Regions from separate parts of the Streptomyces sp. NPDC006140 genome, predicted to be linked through region 1. Evidence: riboswitches for the same ligand, from Rfam matches in the RefSeq annotation. Region 1 holds a riboswitch; each other region holds the start of a gene.
What was found. A riboswitch is a leader RNA that binds a small molecule or an ion and turns the genes downstream of it on or off. The one in region 1 is predicted to bind cobalamin.
Positions count from the first base shown of each region.

Region 2: it holds a riboswitch for cobalamin, as region 1 does, so the genes downstream of both, ABZ386_RS05630 (ABC transporter substrate-binding protein) here and ABZ386_RS02550 (prenyltransferase/squalene oxidase repeat-containing protein) in region 1, are expected to answer to the same signal.
Region 3: it holds a riboswitch for cobalamin, as region 1 does, so the genes downstream of both, ABZ386_RS38245 (CbtB-domain containing protein) here and ABZ386_RS02550 (prenyltransferase/squalene oxidase repeat-containing protein) in region 1, are expected to answer to the same signal.

Region 1 covers NZ_JBEXTS010000001.1:535,772-540,155, forward strand. Annotated here, with positions in the region: gene ABZ386_RS02540 (energy-coupling factor transporter transmembrane component T) at 1-984, opposite strand, end outside; gene ABZ386_RS02545 (SCO2322 family protein) at 977-1,606, opposite strand; gene ABZ386_RS02550 (prenyltransferase/squalene oxidase repeat-containing protein) at 1,603-2,811, opposite strand; cobalamin riboswitch at 2,924-3,056, opposite strand; gene ABZ386_RS02555 (phosphotransferase) at 3,105-3,782, shown strand; gene ABZ386_RS02560 (SAM-dependent methyltransferase) at 3,816-4,384, shown strand, end outside.
Region 2 covers NZ_JBEXTS010000002.1:90,531-94,914, reverse strand. Annotated here, with positions in the region: gene ABZ386_RS05635 (iron chelate uptake ABC transporter family permease subunit) at 1-432, opposite strand, end outside; gene ABZ386_RS05630 (ABC transporter substrate-binding protein) at 429-1,448, opposite strand; cobalamin riboswitch at 1,519-1,709, opposite strand; gene ABZ386_RS05625 (CoA-binding protein) at 1,790-2,197, shown strand; gene ABZ386_RS05620 (APC family permease) at 2,373-4,013, shown strand; gene ABZ386_RS05615 (hypothetical protein) at 4,150-4,384, shown strand, end outside.
Region 3 covers NZ_JBEXTS010000023.1:42,419-46,802, forward strand. Annotated here, with positions in the region: gene ABZ386_RS38220 (carbonic anhydrase) at 1-193, shown strand, start outside; gene ABZ386_RS38225 (DUF3093 domain-containing protein) at 247-702, shown strand; gene ABZ386_RS38230 (hypothetical protein) at 750-1,520, shown strand; gene ABZ386_RS38235 (DUF1775 domain-containing protein) at 1,454-2,188, shown strand; gene ABZ386_RS38240 (histidine phosphatase family protein) at 2,243-2,812, opposite strand; cobalamin riboswitch at 2,865-3,029, shown strand; gene ABZ386_RS38245 (CbtB-domain containing protein) at 3,071-3,292, shown strand; gene ABZ386_RS38250 (CbtA family protein) at 3,311-4,069, shown strand; gene ABZ386_RS38255 (copper resistance protein CopC) at 4,177-4,384, opposite strand, start outside.

The sequences.
Region 1 (4,384 bases):
CGGGGCGACGAGCGGGACCACACCCGGGTGCAGGGCCGCGGGGTCGCGCACGGAGGCGAGGGTCAGCAGGGCCGCGACCGCCACGCCCGAGGCGACGACGAGCCAGGCGCGCAGGTCCCAGCGGTCCGGGCGGTAGCGGGTGCGCAGGGAGCGGCGGCCGCCGACCTTCAGGCCCGCGAGGGCGGCGGCGAGGCCGACGAGGAGCACAGGGACGCCGTAGCTGCCGCCCTCGGCCGTGAGGAGCCCGTACGTTCCCGCGCAGACGCCGAGCAGGCCGCCGAGGGTGAGGGCGGCGGTGGTGCGGCGTACGGCGGCGGGGACTCGCGCGGTACGGCCGTAGCCGCGGGCGTCCATCGCGGCGGCGAGGGAGACCGAGCGCTCCAGGGCGCCCTCCAGGACCGGCAGGCCCACCTGCAGCAGGCCCCGTACGCCCTGGTCCGGGCGGCCGCGCAGACGGCGTGCTGCGCGCAGCCGCTGGACGTCGGCGATGAGGTGCGGAGCGAAGGTGAGCGCCACGACCACCGCGACGCCCATCTCGTAGAGCGCCCCCGGGAGGGACTTGAGCAGGCGGGAGGGGTTGGCGAGGGCGTTCGCGGCGCCGACGCAGATGAGCAGCGTGGCCAGTTTCAGGCCGTCGTACAGGGCGAAGACGAGGGCCTCCGCCGTGACCGCGCCGCCGAGGCGGATGCCCTGCGCCCAGGCGGGCAGGGCGACTTCGGGGAGGGAGAACAGGGTGTGCGTGCCGGGGATGGGGGAGCCGAGGAGCGTCGCGAAGAGCAGGCGGATCAGCAGCACGGCGAGGGCGAGTTTGACGAACGCTCCGTAGGAGCGGGACCAGGGGGTGTCGGGGCGGCGGGTGGCCACGACGTACGCGGAGACGGCGACGAGGAGGGCGAGCAGGAGGGGGTTGGTGGTGCGGGTGGCCGCGGTACCGAGGGCCAGGGCCCACAGCCACCAGGCGCCGGGGTGGAGCGACCTACCCACGCCGGCGTACCTGCCAGACCGCCGCCCCGCCCAGGAGCGCCACCACCGCGATGCCCGCCAGCAGGCCCAGGGACGGGCCGTCGTCCGGCTGTTCCTTCTTCTCCGCCGCCGGCCTCCGCTGCTTCTCCGACACCTGCTCGCCGCAGCCCCGCTCCGGGTAGCCCGAGATCGCGCACAGCAGGGCGTTCGTGTCGTAGCGCAGCGGCCCGGCCACCGCCGCCAGGGCCTGTGCCGTCGTCGCGTCGGGGGAGACCTGGGCGCAGGCCGTTCTCGCGGAGGGCGGGGTTTCGCCCTTGGGGGCGTCCGCGGGGGTGCCGAAGTCGAGGAGCAGGGCGACGCGCTTCCGGCCGTCCCTGGCCGGCGTCTTCCCGCAGATCGACGCGAAGTCGGCCGTACCGCGCGGCCGGGCCGCATCGGAGGAGTCCTCGCTCACCGCGAACCGGAAGCCCTGGACGTCACCGTCCGAGGGGCGGGCCATGGACGGGCCCTGGGTCGCGTAGACCCAGCGGTCGCCGTCGCGCTCCCAGAACGACCAGTACCGGTAGCCCGCGGCCTGCGCCTGCCCCGCCCCCGCGCACAGCAGGAGCGAGGCCAGCAGGAGGACAACGGCCCGGCGGATCACAGCTGCTGCTTCCGGCGGCCGGTGAACAGGAACCCGATGCCGATCCCGGCGACGAGGCAGACGCCGACGTACCACCACACGCCGAACACGGAGTTGGAGTCCTGCTTCTCGTCCTTGGCGTCCGCGTCGGCCTTTGCGGCGCCCTGCGGGGCCGGGCCCGTCGCGTTCAGCTGCTTCACCAGGTCCGCGCCGCCGAAGTCGCGCGGGTCCGTGCCCGTCGCGTGCGCGGCGAGGATCAGCTGGGCGTAGGCGGCGGGACCGTTCTGGGCGGCCCAGCTCGCGGCGTTCTTCTCCAGCCAGCGCAGGGACTTCTCCGCCTGCGCGGTGTCACCGTGCGCGGCGAGCGCGACGACGGCGTCGGCGGTGTTGCCGTAATCGGGCTGCGGCTCGGCACCCGCCAGGGCGGACATCAGGTGGTCGTCGTCCTTGCCGAGGGCGGACGTGAGATACGCGGCCCCGTTCGCCGCCGCCTGCTCCGGCGTACGCGGCTGCGCGCACGCCGCGTCGGACTTCCCGCCCGGCTTCACCACCATGCCCCGGCCCAGCGCGCCCAGCACCCCCGCCGCCGTGGCGTCCGCGTTGGCGGTCAGCTCGCCCTTCTTGTCCGGCTGGAACGCGAACGCGCCGTCGCCGTCCCCGCCGCAGGGCAGCGCGAGCTTCAGCAGCGCGTCGTAGGGCGACTTGCCACCCTTCTCGACCCGGTCCGGCTTCTCGCCCACGGCGGTGAGCGCGCCGATGACGACCGACGTCGAGTTGGTGTCGCTGGCGCCGCCCGCCGCGTAGCCCCAGCCGCCGTCCTCGTTCTGGACGGACTTCAGCCAGTCGACGGCCTTGGCCGTGACGTCGTCGTGGCCGCCGAGCGCGGCCAACGCCTGCACGGCGGCGGACGTGGCGTTGGTGTCGAGCATGGTCTTCGCGTCGCACGCCGTGGCCGGGTCGGGCCGGTACGAGGCGAACCCGCCGTCCGCGCACTGCTGGCGCACCAGCCACTCCACGGACTTCGCCGCCGGCTTCACCCCGACCGTGTCCTGCGCGAGCAGCGCGAGCGACTGGCGCCAGACGCCGTCGAACTTCGGGTCCTTGTCGCCGTACAGGGCGGAGGGGAACGCCTGGGACGGCGAGGGGGACGGGGCGGCGGTGGCCGGCGCGGCGGCGCCGATCACGGCGACGGCGGCCAGGACCGCGGCGCTGCGGCGGACGTTCATGATCGGCGGGTGCCTCTCCCTGTGGGGGAGCCGGGCAGCACGGGACACCCCGGCGGCTCGGCTCCGTATACCTCGACGGTGCCGTGCACCGGCGGGCTGCCGGGCACGCGAGCCGGTCACGAACCGTACGGGGCGATCCGGCTCACCGCCGTGGGCCGGCGGTTTCACGGTTGCGGGTCAGCGCCGGAATTGCACCGGCTTCCCCCCGTACGGGTGTGATGACGACCCGCTCACTGTACCCGCACGTAGGAAACCGGCCGAGGGCGCCGGGTGGGCGGCGGTAGCTTCGACGCATGCCGACCACACCACCGGGGAAGCTGCTCGGCTCCGGCCGCCGCGCCGACGTCTACGAGATCGACCAGGCGTGGGTGCTGCGCCGCGAGCGGGAGGGCGGCGGCGACGCGGCGGCCGAGGGCGCGGTGATGGCGCATGTGCACGCCCACGGCTACCCGGTTCCCCGGGTCCGCCCGTCCGGTTCGCGCACCGACCTGGTGATGGAACGGCTCTCCGGCCCGACCGTGCTCCAGGCGTGCCTCGCGGGCACCCTGGACGGGACGGAGGCGGGCTCGCTCCTCGCCCGGCTGCTGCGCGAGCTGCACGCCGTGCCCGCGCTGCGCTCCACCGACCCGGCCGTCCGCGTCCTCCACCTGGACCTGCACCCGGAGAACGTGATCCTCACGCCCGACGGCCCCCGCGTCATCGACTGGTCCGACGCGGCGGAGGGCGACCCGGGCCTGGACTGGGCGGCGTCCGCGGTGGTCCTCGCGCAGGCCGCCGTCGCCGGCGACTCGCTCTCGGCACTCGCCGAGGTCATGCTGACCGCCCTCCTCGCCGGTCCGTCGCCGCTCACCCGGCCGGCCCTGGCCGAAGCCCTGCGCCGCCGGGCCGCCAACCCCACCATGACCGAGACGGAAGTCGAACTCCTGGGAACCGCCGAGGAGTTGATCCTCTCCACGGCGCGGACAAGCTAACGTTGGCCTTCCCGACCACACGCAGGAGCGTCCATGACCGACCAGGCGGAGAACCCCGAGCAGGAGCCGTTCCCCAAGATCGACACCTCGGTGCCGCACTCGGCCCGGATCTGGAACTACTGGCTGGGCGGGAAGGACAACTACGAGGTCGACCGGGTGGCCGGTGACGCGTTCCGCGACATCTTCCCCGGCATCGAGACCGGCGCCCGCGCCGCCCGCTACTTCCTCGCCCGCGCCGTGCGCCACCTGGCCGCCGAGGAGGGCATCCGCCAGTTCCTCGACATCGGCACCGGGCTGCCCAACGTCGACAACACCCACCAGATCGCCCAGCGGGTGGCCCCGGAGAGCCGGATCGTCTACGTCGACAACGACCCGCTGGTCCTGGCCCACGCCCGCGCGCTGCTCACCAGCACACCCGAGGGCGTCACCAACTACGTCGACGCCGACCTGCGCGAGCCGGGCACGATCATCCGGGAAGCCGGGAAGACGCTGGACTTCGACCGGCCCGTCGCCCTCATGCTGATGGGCATCCTCGGCCACATCGAGGACCACGACGAGGCGCGCTCCATCGTGCGGGAGCTGGTGGCCGCCCTGCCCTCGGG
Region 2 (4,384 bases), on a different contig from region 1:
GGTGTGGCTGAGCAGCAGCACCAGCGCGAACGACAGCAGGGCGCCGAGGAACGCCCCGGCGGAGACCGATACGGCCCCGCCGCCCACGCCGAGCACGACGACCACGACCGCGCCGGTGGAGGCGCCCGAGGACACCCCGAGCACGAAGGGATCGGCGAGCGGGTTGCGCAGCAGCGACTGCATCACGGCCCCGCACACGGCGAGTCCGGCTCCGCACACGGCCGCGAGGAGGGTGCGCGGCAGCCGCAGCTGCCAGACGATCCCGTCCCGGATCGGCGTCAGGTCGGAGGTGCCGAGCCCCAGGTGGGCCGCGACGACGGACCAGACGTCCGCGACCCGGATGTCGGCCGGACCGACGGTGATCGCCAGGGCCACGGAGACGACCAGCAACAGGGCCCCTCCGGTACCGAGCACCAGGCCGCGCACGGTCACTTCGCGAGCCCGAACTCGCGCAGTCCGGCGGCGACCTGCTCCACGCCCTCGACCGTGCGGATGGTCGGGTTCATGGCCTGCCCGCTGAGCAGTACGTACCGCTTGTGCCGGACCGCGTCCATGTTCTTCGTGGCCGGGTTGGACTCCAGGAAGGCGATCTTCTTCGCGGCCGACTCGGCGGTCTGCGACCTGCGGGTCAGGTCGCCGATGACGAGGACGTCCGGGTCGCGGTCGGCGACCGTCTCCCAGTTGACCTGCGGCCACTCCTCGTGCGTGTCGTCGAAGACGTTCTTCGCGCCGAGGGCCCGGGTGATGATGCCGGGCGCTCCGCAGCAGCCCGCCATGTAGGGGGACTCGGAGTTGGCGAACCAGTACAGGAGGGTGACGTGGGAGGCGTCGATGCCCGAGGTGGCCTCGCGCATGCGCCGCTGGAGCGAGGCGACCAGCTTGTCGCCGCGTTCCGGTACCCCGAAGACGGTGGCGAGGTCCCGTATTTCGCCGTAGACGGTGTCGATGCCGAGCACCTTGTCGCGCGCGCCGTCGCCGTCGCCCGAGTTGTCCTTGCCGGCGCAGTCGGACGGGGAGACGTACGTGGGCACGCCGAGCTTCTCGAACTGCTCGCGGGTGGCGACGCCGCCCTTGCCGAGGGTGGAGACGAAGGACGCGGCGACGAAGTCGGGGTCCGTGTCCAGGACCCGTTCGAAGGAGGGGTTGTCGTCGGCGATGCGCGGCACCCGGGCGTTCGCCTTCTCCAGTCCTTTCATCACGGGGTCGGTCCAGGTGGCCGTGCCCGCGAGGCGGTCGGCGAGGCCGAGGGAGAGCAGGATCTCGGTGGTGCCCTGGTTGAGGGAGACGGCGTGGCGCGGCGGGGCCTCGACGCGTACCTGGCGGCCGCAGTTGTCGAGGGTGACGGCGGCGGCCTTCGCGGGGGCGGGCTTCGCGTCGCCGCAGCCGGTCAGGAGCAGGGAGCCGGCCGCGAGCAGGACGGCGGCACGGGCGGGTCGGGCGAGGGGCACGGGGAACCAGTCCTCAGTCGTCGAGGGCTCGATCGCGGAGCCCGGTCGTACGGTGCTCCCCCGCCGCGAAACGGCCGCGGGGGCCGCCAGCAGGTCTTCGGACTCGGGTTCGTCCGGTGCGGGGCGCCTTCCCGGACGTCACACACGCCGTCCAGTGGCCGAGGCCCCGCCCGTCCCCCTCACCGCTGCGCGTCAGTTCCGGATTCGCACCGGATTCCCTGACCCACGTACATGGGTTCGACTGGCCTCGGCAAGCTATCACGGGGCCCTCGGGGAATCACCGCGCACCCTGCGTCGTTGTGCGGGCAGCAGCTCTTCCGCGACTCCCGAGGAGGCCGCCGGTGTACGGCGACGAGGCAACGGTCCGCAGGATCCTCACCGAGCTCGGCGACACCTGGGCCGTGGTGGGCCTGTCGTCGAACCGGCAGCGCGCGGCGTACGGCGTCGCCGAAGTGCTCCAGCGCTTCGGCAAGCGCGTCGTGCCCGTGCACCCGAAGGCCGAGTCGGTGCACGGGGAGCAGGGGTACGCGAGCCTGGCGGACATCCCCTTCGACGTGGACGTCGTGGACGTCTTCGTGAACAGCGACCTCGCCGGGGCCGTCGCGGACGAGGCGGTCGCGAAGGGCGCGCAGGCGGTGTGGTTCCAGCTCGGCGTCATCGACGAGGCGGCGTACGACCGGACCCGCGCGGCGGGTCTGGAGATGGTGATGGACCGCTGCCCGGCCATCGAGATCCCCCGACTGGGCTGAGACTTTAACGGCTCCCTGATTTCCCCGTACAGATTTCCTGAAGCTTTCTCCAGGAAATCCCCGTGCGCGGTCAAATGCACGGCAACAGTCTTCTGCCGGTCGGCAATTGATTCCTAGCCTGACGGCCTCTTGCACGCTGAACGCTCTGTTCATTTCATGAGAGGCCCCTAAGAATATGGTAAGCGTCGACCATGCGGTACCGGGGGTGAAGGGGAGTCCGGGCGGACTGCGCCGGGACGTCGGGCTCATCGGGCTGATGTGGGCCTCCGTCGGTTCCATCATCGGCTCCGGCTGGCTCTACGGCGCCAAGAACGCCGTCATGATGGCCGGTCCGGCCGCGATCATCTCGTGGGTGATCGGCGCCGTCGCCATCGTCCTCCTCGCGCTGGTGCACGCCGAGCTCGGCGGTATGTTCCCGGTGGCGGGCGGCACGGCCCGTTATCCGCACTACGCGTTCGGCGGCCTGGCCGGCATGTCGTTCGGCTGGTTCGCCTGGCTGCAGGCGGCGACCGTGGCCCCGATCGAGGTCGAGGCCATGATCGGCTACGCCGGCCACTGGGACTTCGCGAAGGGCTTCCTGCACCAGAAGGACAGCACCCTGACGACCAGCGGTCTCATCGTCGCTGTCTTCCTGATGGCCGTTTTCGTCGCGGTCAACTTCCTCGGCGTGAAGGTGTTGGCGCACACCAACAGCGCGGCCACCTGGTGGAAGATCGCCGTCCCGCTGGCCGCGATCTTCGTGGTCGCGGTGGGCAACTTCCACCCGGGCAACTTCACCTCGGAGGGCTTCGCCCCGCTCGGCGCCAAGGGTGTGCTGAGCGCCATCAGCACCAGCGGCATCATCTTCGCCCTGCTGGGCTTCGAGCAGGCGATCCAGCTCGCGGGGGAAAGCCGCAACCCCAAGCGCGACCTGCCGCGCGCGACCCTCGGCTCGGTCGCGATCGGTGCGATCATCTACGTCCTGCTCCAGGTCGTGTTCATCGCCGCGCTGCCCCACAGCACGTTCGCGCACGGCTGGGCCGACCTCAAGTTCCCGGGCATCGACGGCCCCTGGGCGGGCCTGGCGACCCTGGTGGGCCTGGGCTGGCTGAGCGTCGTGCTGTACCTCGACGCCGTGGTCTCCCCCGGCGGCACCGGCCTGATCTACACCACCGCCACCTCCCGCGTCTCCTTCGGCCTCTCCAAGAACGGCTACGCGCCGAAGCTGTTCGAGAAGGTCGACGCACGCGGCGTGCCGTGGTTCGGCCTGATCCTCTCCTTCGTGACGGGTGTTCTCTGCTTCCTCCCCTTCCCGAGCTGGCAGAAGCTGGTCGGCTTCATCACCTCGGCCAGCGTTCTGATGTACGCGGGCGCCCCCCTGGCGTACGGCGTCTTCACCGACAGGCTGCCGAACCACGAACGCCCCTACCGCCTCCCCGGCGGCAAGCTGATCGCCCCGCTGTCCTTCGTGGTGGCCAACCTCGTCATCTACTGGGCCACTTGGGACGTCCTCTGGCGGCTCGGCGTGGCGATCGTCCTCGGCTACGTGCTGCTCGGCGGTTATGCCTTCTACGCCAAGAGCAAGGACCTGCCCGACGCACCCCGGATGGACTTCAGGGCCGCCCAGTGGCTTCCGGTCTACCTGCTCGGCATGGGCGTGATCTCATGGCAGGGCGGTTTCGGCGGGCGGGGCAACATCCCGCTGTGGTGGGACATCCTGGTCATCACCGTCTTCTCCCTGGTCATCTACCACTGGGCCCGCGCCGTCGCCTCGCGCCCCGAGGAGATCCAGCGCAGCATCGACGAGGTGGTGGTCGTGGACGTACCAACGCACTGAGCCTCAAGGTCACCAAATGAACTGACCAAGTGTCGGAAAGCGCTGAGCCGATTCCTCCGTGAACGGCATAGCGTGATCGTCAAGAAACGCCTGAACGTCAGGCGGAACAACTCAAAACCGGGGAGAAGCAACCCACATGAAGACCAGGGGTTTGCGGGCGACCGTGCTCGCGCTGCTGATACCGCTGACGTCCACGGTATTCGTGGCCACCGGCGCCGGCACCGCGTTCGCATCGGCCCAGGAGTGCGCGACTCATCAGGTGACGACCGAGGAGTCGAACATGGTGTGCCTCAACGTGCAGGGCACCGGTCTGAAGGTCAAATCGATCTACGGACGTTTTCTCGGCATCTCGGGCCACCCGAAGCTGACGT
Region 3 (4,384 bases), on a different contig from region 1:
GGGCGACCCGTCCGTACAGACGAGCGCCGGCCAGTGGCACATCGTCAGCCAACTCGACGTACTCAGCGGCTACCCGTGCGTCACACCGAGGCTGGCCGACCGCTCGCTGCGTCTGCATGCCTGGTTCTACGAGGTGGACACCGGCGCCACCCTCCAATACCAGCCGCGCGCCAGCGCATTCCTCCCCCTGTGACGGCCGCCCTGAACAGCCCCGCCACCCCCGACGTATACGACAAGGTGAACGCAGTGGCCACGAACAAGGCACTCGCCTACGACGAACGCCTGACGGCGCCCAAAGCCTGGTGGGCCATCGCCGTTGCCTTCGGCATCTCCATGGCCCTGGTCTTCATGCCCTACGGCCTGATCCCCGCGCTCATCGCGATGGTTGCCGGCACTTGCCTGGCCGGAAGCTACGTCAGCTCTCAGGGCTCGATGCGCATCCGCATCACTACCGATCTCCTGGTCGTCGGCGACGCCCGCATCCCGTTGAAGGCGCTTGGCGAGGCGCAGGCGCTTCAGGGCGAGGAGGCCAGGGCTTGGCGCACGCACAAAGCGGACCTGCGTGCCTTCATGATGCTTCGCAGCTACATCACCACCGCGGTCCGCGTCGAGGTCATCGACCCCGACGACCCCACTCCGTACCTTTACCTGTCCACCCGCACGCCCGACCGGCTGGCCGAGGCGATCCGCCAAGCGGTCTGAGGGGCGCGTGCCGGGGAGGATGATGGGCGACCGTGCCAGGTGATCGTGTGACCGCGACCGACACCGGGACCGCAGGCGTGCCGTCCGGGTGGGCGGGTGCGTGCGTGCGCGCGGGCATGTTCGCTCTGGCCGGCAGCGTGCTCGCGGCGATCGGGCATCACGCCGTCGCCGACGGCTCGGTGCCGTGGCGGCTGGTGACCGCCTTCGCCGTGGCGCAGTTCGCCGCCGTCTGGCCGCTGGCCCGCCGCCGCCTGTCCTTGCCCACGGTCGTCGTGTGCACCCTGGCGGCGCAGGGGGTGCTGCACGCCGGGCTGACCCAGGCGGGCGGCACTCACCACGCGGGGGCGGGACATGCCGGCCAGCCGGCGATGGAGCAGGGTGACGGGCACGCGTGGCATCACGCCTCGACGGCGATGACGGCCGCGCATGTGGTCGCCGCGCTGGCGGCGGGTTGGTTGCTGCACCGGGCCGACGCGGCCGTGGCGACGGCGTGCATCGCCGCCCGCACTGTGCGCCGGGTCATGGCCGCCGTCGCGACCTGGGCGAGACCGTGTCTCATGACCGGCGTATGTCTCGCACCGCCCGCTGTACGGCTGTCCGGCTGCTTCGAGCCCTCGGCCGCCTTACGGACACGAGCTCTTCAACACGCGCTGGTGCGCAGGGGACCACCGGGACACGCCAACGTCCCTCCGGCTATCCCTCCCCCGGGGCCGGCTTCGGCCGCCCGGCTTCATCAGCAAGGAGCATTCGCATGCCCACGCACCACCTCGCCGCTCGCGCATCCCGCCGTATCGCCGTCATCGGCGCGGCCGCGCTGACGGCCACCCTCGCCGCGACCGGGACGGCCGCCGCCCACGCCGAGGTCGAGGCCGACAAGGCGCAGGCCCTCGCCGAGAACGTCACGTTGAGCTTCGTCTCGGAGGCGGAGTCCGCTTCCGCCGGCTTCACCGAGCTGCGCGTCGTCCTGCCCAAGGGCATCGACCCCGCCGACGTAAAGCTCGAGGAGGCGCCCAAGGGCTGGAAGCTGAAGACCATCAGCGATGGTTACACCGTCGGCGGCCCTGAACTGAAGGCCGGCGTCGACGCCGAACACAAGATCAAGGTCCGGCAGCTCCCGGACGCCAAGGAGCTCGCCTTCAAGACCCTCGAGACCTACAGCGATGGCAAGGTCTCCCGCTGGATCGAGCTGCCGGACGGCGGCGAGGAACCCGGGCAGCCCGCCCCCGTGCTGAAGCTCAAGGCAGCGGCACCGGGCGCCACGCCGGTCAGCCCGAGCCCGACCGCGAGCCCGACGCCCAGCCCGTCGCAGTCGGAAACCGCGCCCACGTCACCGGCCGCGACCCCGCAGGCCGAGGAGAAAGCAGCCGAGGAGGACGACGGCTCGTCCACGGGCCTGATCATCGGCGGGATCATCGTGGCCCTGCTCGTCCTCGGCGGTGGCGGATGGTGGCTGGCACGCCGTCGCTCCGCCTCGTCGCAGGGCTGACGACCGAGTCCTGACTCGCCTGCGGGGCCCAATTACCCTGTCCCGCAGGCGGGTTCAGGCGCCCGCGGACATGGCGGCTCCGAGGCGCAGGTTCCACCGGCCCGCCCGGCCGGTGAGGTGCACCGCAGTCAGTGGCGGTATGTCGATCCGCCAGAAGGACGCATGCGGAGCGCCCAGTACGGACACCACCGCCGCGCGTGTCACCGCCTGCTCGACCACTGCCGTAACCGGTCCGGACTCGCCCTGCAGCGTGTCGAGCCAGGCGGTGACGCGCGTGCACACGTCGGCCACGGTTTCGCCGCCGTGCGGCGCCGCGCCCGGGTCGGTCATCCACGCGGCGAGCCCCGCCGGGTCGGAGGCGGCGACCTCATCGAGCGTGCGACCGTGCCAGGAGCCCACGCCGATGTCGCACAGGGCGGGTTCCACTGCGGCGTCCCACCCCAGGGCCTGGGCGGTCTGCCGGCATCGCTGTGACGGCGCGGTGTACCGGACGCCGGTCGCGGGCAGGGCCCCGGCCGCCGCGCGCGCCTGCTGTACGGCCCGCTCGTCCAGGGGGCCGTCGGCGAAGCGCGTCTCCCGCCCCGAGGGCACGGGGGCGCACAGCAGCATCAACCGGATGGTCACGAGGAATCCCTCCAGGGTTTGCCAGGGACCGGCACATGGTAGGTGGTGCAGGCCATATTGGCCGGATCACCGGTTGCCCGTACGCTCTGGAGCGACAAGGACGACGGCGTTGCGGAAGCCCGGTGCAAGTCCGGCACGGTCGCGCCACTGTGTTCCACGGCCCCTGACGAGGTGTCAGGGGCTTGGTGAGTCAGACCCGGTGCCGTCGTCGAGTGCTCCACACGATTGCGGGACGCGTGTTCCCGAGGAGGTCTCGCCATGGCGCAGTCCACTGCCGCCCCTGCCCCCGTTGCCCCGTCCGCCGCGACACCGCTGCCGCTCAGGGCCATCGCTCCCTGGGCCGTCTTCTTCGGCGTACTGATGCTGGTCCTGCTGTACTTCGTCGGCGCCGAGCAGGGCGCCACCGCGCTGTTCTCCGGCGAGGGCGTGCACGAGTGGGTGCACGACGGACGTCACCTGCTCGGCTTCCCCTGCCACTGAGAACTGGGGAACACGCCGATGGACTCCGTCACCATACGCACCCTTCTGGTGCGCGGCATGCTCGCCGGCCTCGGCGCCGGCGTGCTCGCCTTCGTCTTCGCCTACCTGGTGGGCGAGGGCCCTGTGGATGCGGCCATCGCCTTCGAGGAGGCCAACGCCCATCACGAGGGCGGGGAGGAACTGGTCAGCAGGTCCGTGCAGTCGACGGCCGGGCTCGCAACGGGCGTCCTCGTCTTCGGCGTCGCCATCGGCGGCATCGCGGCCCTCGCCTTCTGCTTCGCCCTGGGCCGCATCGGCCGGTTCGGCGCCCGGGCGACGGCGGCGCTGACGGCGCTCGCCGGATTCCTCACCGTCTACCTGGTTCCGATCCTCAAGTACCCGGCCAACCCGCCCGCTGTCGGCAACCCCGACACGCTCGACAAGCGCACCATCCTGTACTTCCTGATGATCGCGCTGAGCGTGTTGCTGGGGATCGCCGCGGTCCTGCTCGGCCGCCGCCTGGCTCCGGCGTGGGGCAACTGGAATGCCTCTATCGCCGCGGGGGTTGCCTTCGTCGCGTTGGTTGCTGTCGCGATGGTCTTCCTGCCGTCCGGGGAGAACGTTCCCCAGGGCTTCCCGGCCGGCGACCTCTGGGAGTTCCGGCTCGCTTCGATCGGCGTACAGGCCGTGCTGTGGGCGGCCTTCGGACTGCTCTTCGGCTTTCTGGCCGAGCGGGCCCTGACCCGAAAGGCGGTCACCGCACCCAGTGCCGGAGCGGGTGTGAGGGCAGTGTCCTAACAGGCCGAGGCACCTACGCCGGGTGGCCCCTGGGCAGTTTCCAGGGGCCACCCGGCGTTCGAGGGCGTCAGGGTCGCGCGGGGAGCTCTGCGGAACGACCGGCTGGGTCAGGGCGCGGTCGACCGGGTCGGCAGCTCCCGGATGGTCACGGTGTCCGACACCGTGACCTGGTCCACGTCGCTGGTGCGCACAGTGAGCTGCATGGTCCAGGTGCCTGCTATGGGCAGTTGCAGGCTGTCGGTCCACCAGTAGCCGCCCCGGTTGGCGAGTTTCGCGTCGAGCGGGCCGATCTTCTGGGCGCGCTGGGTGAAGGTG